Regions from separate parts of the Sporosarcina sp. Y1004 genome, predicted to be linked through region 1. Evidence: riboswitches for the same ligand, from Rfam matches in the RefSeq annotation. Region 1 holds a riboswitch; the other holds the start of a gene.
The links. A riboswitch is a leader RNA that binds a small molecule or an ion and turns the genes downstream of it on or off. The one in region 1 is predicted to bind preQ1.

Region 1 (4,220 bases):
TGCTACTGCAGCTATAAATTTATCTTTCAAGTAATATGCGAGCGGTAAAATCCCGAGTCCCCACATGAAGAAATCTGCATAGACGCCTGCGCTTAGGTTAAACATTTGGCCAATCAAGAAGATACCAGCACCGTACACAGCCACACCGATATAATAAAGGCTACGCGATGTTTTTGGATAACGTTCTTCCATTTTATAGCCGCCAATATAAAAGCCAGCTGTCGCAAAGAATAATAGAATAAACTTTGCAAGTTTCGGTATTTCCTGCCAATTTCCAGCGATGAAACTTAAAATACCGACACCTATTAAAATGGCTCCAAAGACCAGCAAGACCCGCACAAAACCCACTCGTTCAGTAGGCTCGTATTCCGATAGAAGTGCGCTTCTTTGATCCGTCCCAAGCTTTCCTGCTTGTTCCAAATAGCGAAACTCCTTTTCAAGAACACGGTATTCAGAATTACTGACTTTTCTCTTCATCTAATCGAGCCCCCTATTCCATAGTTTCTCGTATGCTTAATTATACCCGTTTTTATTCATTAACAACACTGGAAGTTAAGGCTATTTTCTAGAACAGTTTAAACTGTATAAGAGACAAGTGGTAGATAGACGAATGAATAGTTTTTGGGCACTCTAGTACTTAGCACATTGTATTCTTTGCTGTGTGCTATAAGAAGTGTTCTTCCTTAAAATGAAAGTAGGGATGCGACGAAATCGCATCCCTACGTATTAAGAAATTTCGATAATGTATTGAAGTCGTTCAATATAGTAATACAACTGTATCCGTATTGCTCATTGTGTGGATTAAATTATTCGCTGGCGATTCTGGACAATTACCATGCGTAATTTTATTAGTACATATCTAAACCCCACGTTTATTCCCCCATATAAGGGTATGGAGCTGAGGTAACACCCTAACGTCATTCATGATAGATGAATTGACGGTCAAATCAACCAACCATTCATACCGATTCAGTAGAGTAGACACTAGCAGTTCATTTTCAGTCGTCGTCGTATCGTCGTTTCCTGTCTGTAAAAAGAAAGGAAAAGCCGGGTAACGTTGGTGGACGGCTTCGGCAAATTTGAAATCCACTTCATCAAAAATGACGATTTTCAAACTAGCCGTCGTATTAAGCAGTTTCTCCATAAATGTATCCAGTTTGCTGAAATCTGTTGCCATTCCAGAACTAGGTGGTTTTGGAGAAAGGGTAATATCATCGATTTCCAACAACCAATCCTGCCAAAAAGAAGCCTGCGTTTCAACCGCAACTTTCCAGCCTTGTTCATGGCATAAATCAACAAGTTCCCCGATACCTTTATGAAGCGCAGGATTCCCACCTGATATTGTTACATGTGAAAATGACTGCCCTCCAATAGCTTTAAGTTCATCTATAATTTCAATTGGTTGTTTCGAAACGCTCTTTCCTGAACCATCCCACGTGAAACTGGAATCACACCACGAGCATGAATAATCACACCCTGATGTCCGAACGAACATCGTTTTCAATCCCATTACCATTCCTTCACCTTGAATAGTTGGTCCGAACACCTCCATCACAGGAATCTTCATACGTTCTCCTCCAGTTTAGGCCGGTAGATGACGTAGCTTGTTGGCGTTTCACGGACAATGACCTGAAGACAGACTGCTTTATTGCTCCTCGTCTGTAGAACTTCCTGAATTGAATTATAAATCTGTTCGGCTAATTTCTCAGTTGTAGGGAAGTTAGCCTTAAATTCAGGATGATCATTCAATACGGAATGATCATATTTATCATGAATAAGGGTTTTGAGTTCCTTGAAATCAATCAGAAAACCAATTGAATCCAATTCATTTCCTCCGATTGTTATGTTCAAATAGTACGTATGCCCATGCATCACTTGGCACTTTCCAGCATTTTCACTCGGAATGTAATGCGCCGCAGAAAAATGCATGTCTTTGTTAAGTTCAAAACGAAACGAGTGCTGAACTTGTGGGTAAAATTGCTGCATCATTCGGAAACACCTTCAGACTTTTTAGTAATGTAAGCAATTAGTCCATCATTTCGTAACACACAAGCTGGACATTCCCCGCAGCCTGAACTTGGAATTCCGTTGTAGCATGTAAGTGTTTTGTGCTGTACAAAATCAAGTGCACCTAATTCATCAGCCATTGCCCAGACCTCGGCCTTATCCAGCCACATTAAAGGCGTATGGATAACAAAGCGCCCATCCATTGCTAAATTCAACGTGACATTCAATGACTTAATAAAATTGTCACGGCAATCTGGATATCCGCTAAAATCAGTTTCACTCACACCCGTTATTAAGTGCCGGGCTCCAATCGCATCCGCATAGACAGCCGCAAACGACAGAAATAGGTGATTCCTTCCTGGAACAAAGGTAGAAGGTAATTCACCATCTACTTCTTTTACTTCGATTTCATCACGTGTCAAAGCATTAGCAGATAGTTGATTAATAAGGCTCATATCGAGCAGTTTAAACGACACACCGAGCTCATCCGCAATTTTTCTTGCACATTCAATTTCCGCTGAATGGCGCTGACCATAATCAAACGTGACCGTCGCAACTTCAGCGAAATTTTTCAATGCCCAAATTAGACATGTTGTACTGTCTTGGCCGCCACTGAATACAACGACTGCTTTTTCATTTTTCATAGTAAACATCTCCTTAGTTTTTTTTGAGAGGGAGTTTTCGAACCTCTTTTTCGAACAATGTTAATAATAGCATAGGAGTAGAAGCTACTAGTAGTAGTTTCCACTTTAAATAAAATGATATATTTATTCAGTATTTATATACCGATTTAATCCTAATCAATTTTAATATATAAAATGTGATTTGTTGGTACATTCATTTGTATAAAGGGAATTGACATCACCAAGGATCAAAAACGGGAAGCATAAAATATATAGGATTAGTGCCGATTAACTCCACAAATTTTTATGATTTATGTATTAAAACGCTTTTTTAGCAGAAGATAATAACGAATCTTAACAATTACCGGGAAGAGTGTTTTTATGGTGCCCATTCGTAATGATGTAATCCCTTTAAAAACTCGAAACGGTATTGCGGATTCAATAATTGTTCGAAACTGCTAATTAAATAAGGGAGGTGTTAAAATCATGAGAACGATACAACGAATTGCCTTGGCTTTGGTAATAATTGGAGCAATCAACTGGGGCTTAATTGGATTCTTTAAGTTTGATTTGGTAGCATCACTATTTGGTGGACAAGAGGCGTTTTTATCACGGGTGGTTTACGGTCTGGTTGGGTTAAGTGGATTGGCTTGCTTGGGTATCTTATTTAATCCAATCGAAGAAACAGTCGCAGATAAAGAAATCAATCGTCGAGGCGTTAATAATCTCAGTTACGATACTGAGTTTGGTGAGGAAACAGATATTGCGAAGTTGCGTGAGTCTTCTAAGAAACCCATTGATGAAAAGAATTCAGCTGACACAAGAAAGAAGGATTCAACAGACAATAAAAAATAAAGGAAGCTGAGCAAAGTTGTGGCATTTGAAAAAACATCCCAGCCTATGTCATATTGACAAGGGCTGGGATGTTTTTTAATGCATTACCAATACTTTTTCGAAGGTATTAATATAAATTGGTGTCAATTTTCATTAATAATTTCATCTACTGTAGATTCAACTTCAGCTCGTGACATTTTTTCTTTACCACTCTTAAGCGTTTTTAATGTTGTTTTTGCCAAGGCAAGTGGGATTTTACAGAATAAAAGAATGTTTTTAGTGTCTAATGACTCTACATAGGCATCCGCTTTATCCAAGTTCTTTGTTGCATAGGAAAACATGTCGTTACGGTCCCAACCATCGGGAATAAAATGAACGCCGCGATCAGCATCTTCCTCTTGATTGCGAAGCATATTGACTGCCTGCAAACCACGTCCGTATCCTATAGCTAATTCACGATCTGTTTTAGTGCCATCATACATCTCCCATATGTCCGAAAGCATAACACCTACTAATCCTGCTACATAGTATGTATATTCATCTAAATCTTCTTTGGTTTTAACTAACCAATCCTTCTCGACCCATTTCGCCATTCCGTCTGCCATAATACTTGTTGACTCTTTTACCTTGTCCATAATATTTTCCGGACAAAAAGATAGCCAATCAGCCAGCCTTAATGTTACTTCAGGTAAAAGGTCCTCATAAGGCTTTAATAGTTGTTGATAGGCTGCACCATCAAAGTCTGCTTTTAAAAGT
Region 2 (4,220 bases), on a different contig from region 1:
TGATGTAAAGACGAATGTCGTTGTTTCGCCATATGGACTGCTTCCTTCTGAATTCGCTGCATGTTCTGCAACCCATCCTGTAAAACGGCCATTGTCGGCCAATTGAATGATTTTATCAAAAACCGTACTTAAAATTTCATTTATCATAAAAGACAAGTCTGGTTCTTCTTCTATCAACTTTTCATTATCAAAGTGCATGACCCATCCTGCAGTCGTCATTTCACGATCCAAAACTGTTTCAATTTCAATATACGGACCCGGATTTCGTGACTCGTCATGGTACAGTTCTGCAAGAGTGATTTGCATATCATTCTGCACGGACTCCGGAATAGTCATAAGCATTTGCTTGTCTATCGTCACTAAATCATTTACTACTCTTCCAAAATAAAACGGAATTTCTTTCTGTATGCTTATCAAAGCTGAAGCCAATCTAGACTTTTCATCGTCTGCACGAATATTTAGTTTAAATGGAATCGTCACCACATGACCAACGCTAGTCCAAATAACTGCTTCCATAAAAATCGCTTCGATGGATGAATACGCATGCTTCACTACAATTCCCGCTTTAACGACAGAATTCGCCTCAAAGTGATTTGTTTGAATAAATATTTCAATTGAAGTATCAGATGCGATATGTGCAATTACTGGTGATCCTAAATTGAATGATTGGTGAACATTCATATATTCAGGTTTATTCAAATCGGCAACTTGGCGTTCTGACAAATCCCTAGCGTAAAAAGGCTCGTAGTAATCCTCCAATTCCAGTTCAACAAAAATATACTGTTTTTCAATTTGCGCTTCATTCTTTGTATTATCTTGTTTACTGAAAAGTTTTTTAAGGAAACTCATTCATTTCTCACCTCTTTTTCTATCAGATCTAATCGTAATCTTATCGCTACAGTTCGTATTATGGCAAACCAAATGGATTGTTCACAATCTATCCTTTTCCCCTTAGCTCAAACTAATGCTAAAATATAGAACGGTATCTATATAATTGAAAAGAGGCTACATTATGCGTGGGTTTGTTTACCTCATTGTATTTTTCTCGTTTTTCGACTTATTTTCACAACTTCCCGTTATGAGTCCATTTGCATTATCACTTGGTGCTACGCCATTCCTCGTAGGACTTGCGGTAGGTATCTATTCATTTTCTAACACAATCGGGAATGTCATTTCAGGTTTCATGACCGACAAACGAGGTCCATTCCTCATACTAGTACTCGGACTTTTTGCGACAGCGATTTCTCTCTTCCTCTACGCGTTTGTTTCTGGGCCGATGTCACTGCTCGGGGTGCGATTCGTTCATGGTTTTATGGAAGGACTAATTGTTCCCGCAGCCTTCACTTTCCTAGCAAATCGTGCAGAAGGTTCAAAACGTGGTAAAAGTGTTGCAATTTCGGGTGCATTCGTTGGAATGGCCGCAATTTTAGGACCTGCATACGGCGGTATTGTTGCTGCGAAAACAAGCACCTCATACATTATGGCGGTCAACGGCGGGATTATGCTGTTGTTAGCAATACTAGCATTCTTTGTTCTTCGTTCTTATACATATGTACGAAAACAACCTTCACAAGGTGCTGGTGAATTCCAGGTTATTAATCTGTTCCAGCATCCCGGAATGGTCAGAGCTTTTGCTGGGGCATTCTTTTTAATGTTTTCACAAGGTGTACTAGCTCTTGTTTTACCGTTAAAAGTAGCTTCGCTCGGATTCGATACGAAAACGACGGGGTTATTATTAAGTACATTCGGCGTGGTTGCAATTCTAATCTTTTTATTACCCATTAATCGAATTTTTGACCGCGTACGACCGGTTGTGACGCTAGCATTCGGAATTGCACTCATGGGATTGAGTATGTTGTTCCTAAGCCAAATTGAAGAATTGAATTACTTGTATGTCGCAATGGGTATTTACGGAGCGGGATTTGCTTTCCTATTCCCATCGATCAACTCACTGCTAATCGATTCTTCGTCTGCTGAATTCCGTGGAAAAGCTTATGGTTATTTCTATGCATTCTTCTCAATAGGCGTTGTTGCTGGTTCGGGACTTATCGGCTTCCTCGACCTAGAATATCGAGGAGCATTCATGCTGACTGGTTTCCTCCTGCTGGCAGTTGCTCTGTATGCGTTAATTGGCTTAACAAAAAGAGAAGCTATTGACAAATCAGAGTAGGTCGTTTAATGTCAGATACGAAATGAATACCCTGTTCGGGAGAGGTTCATAGCGACCCTCTTAAAAAAACTATGGATTACGGAATTTAAGTCATGTGCATTCGATATGGCTCTTTTTTCCGGCGCCTATGGACCTCCCTGACAAATTTATGGGAGGTTTTTTAATTGGCTGGAAGAGATGAGGCAACACTGACCGACTTAACTTTACTCGGTAATCAAAACACAAAATACGTGTATGAATACAACCCTGACGTTTTAGAGTCAGTCGACAACATGCATATCAATCGTGATTATTTCGTGAAATTTAATTGTCCTGAATTCACTTCACTTTGCCCAATGACCGGGCAACCCGATTTTGCAACGATGTATATCAGTTTCATTCCAGACAAAAAGCTAGTAGAGAGTAAAGCACTTAAATTATATCTCTTCAGTTTCCGCAATCATGGCGATTTCCATGAAGACTGTGTCAATATCATTATGAATGATTTAATTAAACTGATTGAACCACGTTACATCGAAGTATGGGGTAAGTTCACACCACGCGGCGGATTATCAATAGACCCTTATTGTAACTATGGTAAACCCGGCACGAAATACGAAAAAATGGCAGAACACCGGATGATGAATCATGATATGTATCCGGAAAAAGTAGATAACCGTTAAAAAATTAAGCTTAAGGTAGTAAACGCTACCCCAATTGCTATGTGGATTTAAATTGTTGTCACCCGTTATTGATGAGCGGTTGGACTATACTTAACATCATTGAAGATAAATCAGTTGTCTATTCAGAAGAATAAAGAGGCAGGTACTATCCCATTTTGGAATAGTACCTGCCTCTTTTTTTCAAAGTTCATCAAGCATTTTGCATTTGATAATTCTTGATTTCTTCCATGAACGGATCACCGTATCGTTCCAATTTCGCAAGTCCTACACCGTTTACTTCTAGGAACGCATCATTCGTGATTGGCATTCTTGCTGCCATGTCCCGTAATGTTTTATCGGAAAAGACAACGAACGGTGGTACACCGGCTTCTTGAGCCAGTTTCATACGAAGTGCACGGAGCTGATCGAATAACGGATCATCATTTGCGACTTGCATAGTAACAACAGAAACTTTGCGATGTACTGTCACCTTGCCTGTCAGTACATCTTTTCCTGCTTCACTAACATAAATGGTCGGAAATTGCCCATTTTCCACGCCAAGATAACTTTCCGAAATTATAAACTCAATAAAATCAGAAATGTCTTTAGCGCTGCGTCCTTTCATCAAACCATATGTCGTTAATTTATCGAAACCGAATTCAATCACTTTCTTGTTCCGTGATCCGGTTAATACTTGCGCAATCATAGACTTACCAAATCGTTGGCCCATTCGAATGACGCATGACAATACTTTTTGAACATCTTCCGTGACGTCTGTACTTTCACGAGTGTCAGTGCAATTGGCACATCTTCCACAATCCACTACATCCGTCTCTCCGAAATACAAGATAATGAACTTTTGTAGACAAGTTTCCGTATGGCAATAATCAATCATGGACTGTAATTTCTCCAGCTCAGCGGGAATTCTACTTTGGTCTTGCGATTGGTCAATTAAGAAACGTTGTGTTTGCACATCCTGCGATGAAAAGAGCACCGTACATGCACTATCGAGCCCATCACGGCCTGCACGGCCTGCCTCCTGATAATAACTCTCCATGTTTTTCGGCATTTGGTAATGAATAACGTAACGAATATTGGACTTGTCAATTCCCATTCCAAATGCATTCGTCGCTACCATAACAGCGGCTTCGTCATTTAAAAAGCGGTCTTGGCCGGATTGGCGTTCAATATCCCCAAGTCCAGCATGGTATTTTGCGACTTTCACTCCACTTCTTTGTAGAAAGTCATGCACTGAATCGACGGCTTTACGAGTCGCGGCATAGATGATACCCGCTTCCCCTTCATTTTTCCGAACATATTCTTTTACGAATTTCTCACGGTCTTGCCCTTTAACAACGGAAAAAGTTAGATTTGCTCGTTCAAAACCAGTCATTACTGTATTATTTTCA

Region 2: it holds a riboswitch for preQ1, as region 1 does, so the genes downstream of both, queF (preQ(1) synthase) here and queC (7-cyano-7-deazaguanine synthase QueC) in region 1, are expected to answer to the same signal.

The regions. Positions count from the first base shown of each region.
Region 1 covers NZ_JBYHFQ010000004.1:155,620-159,839, forward strand. The annotation lists gene AC25Y6_RS04730 (DUF2157 domain-containing protein) at 1-477, opposite strand, end outside; gene queE (7-carboxy-7-deazaguanine synthase QueE) at 860-1,567, opposite strand; gene queD (6-carboxytetrahydropterin synthase QueD) at 1,564-1,989, opposite strand; gene queC (7-cyano-7-deazaguanine synthase QueC) at 1,986-2,651, opposite strand; PreQ1 riboswitch class I at 2,659-2,703, opposite strand; gene AC25Y6_RS04750 (DUF378 domain-containing protein) at 3,117-3,485, shown strand; gene AC25Y6_RS04755 (squalene/phytoene synthase family protein) at 3,608-4,220, opposite strand, start outside.
Region 2 covers NZ_JBYHFQ010000016.1:78,050-82,269, forward strand. The annotation lists gene AC25Y6_RS12230 (hypothetical protein) at 1-849, opposite strand, end outside; gene AC25Y6_RS12235 (MFS transporter) at 1,013-2,170, shown strand; PreQ1 riboswitch class I at 2,206-2,249, shown strand; gene queF (preQ(1) synthase) at 2,335-2,832, shown strand; gene recQ (DNA helicase RecQ) at 3,023-4,220, opposite strand, start outside.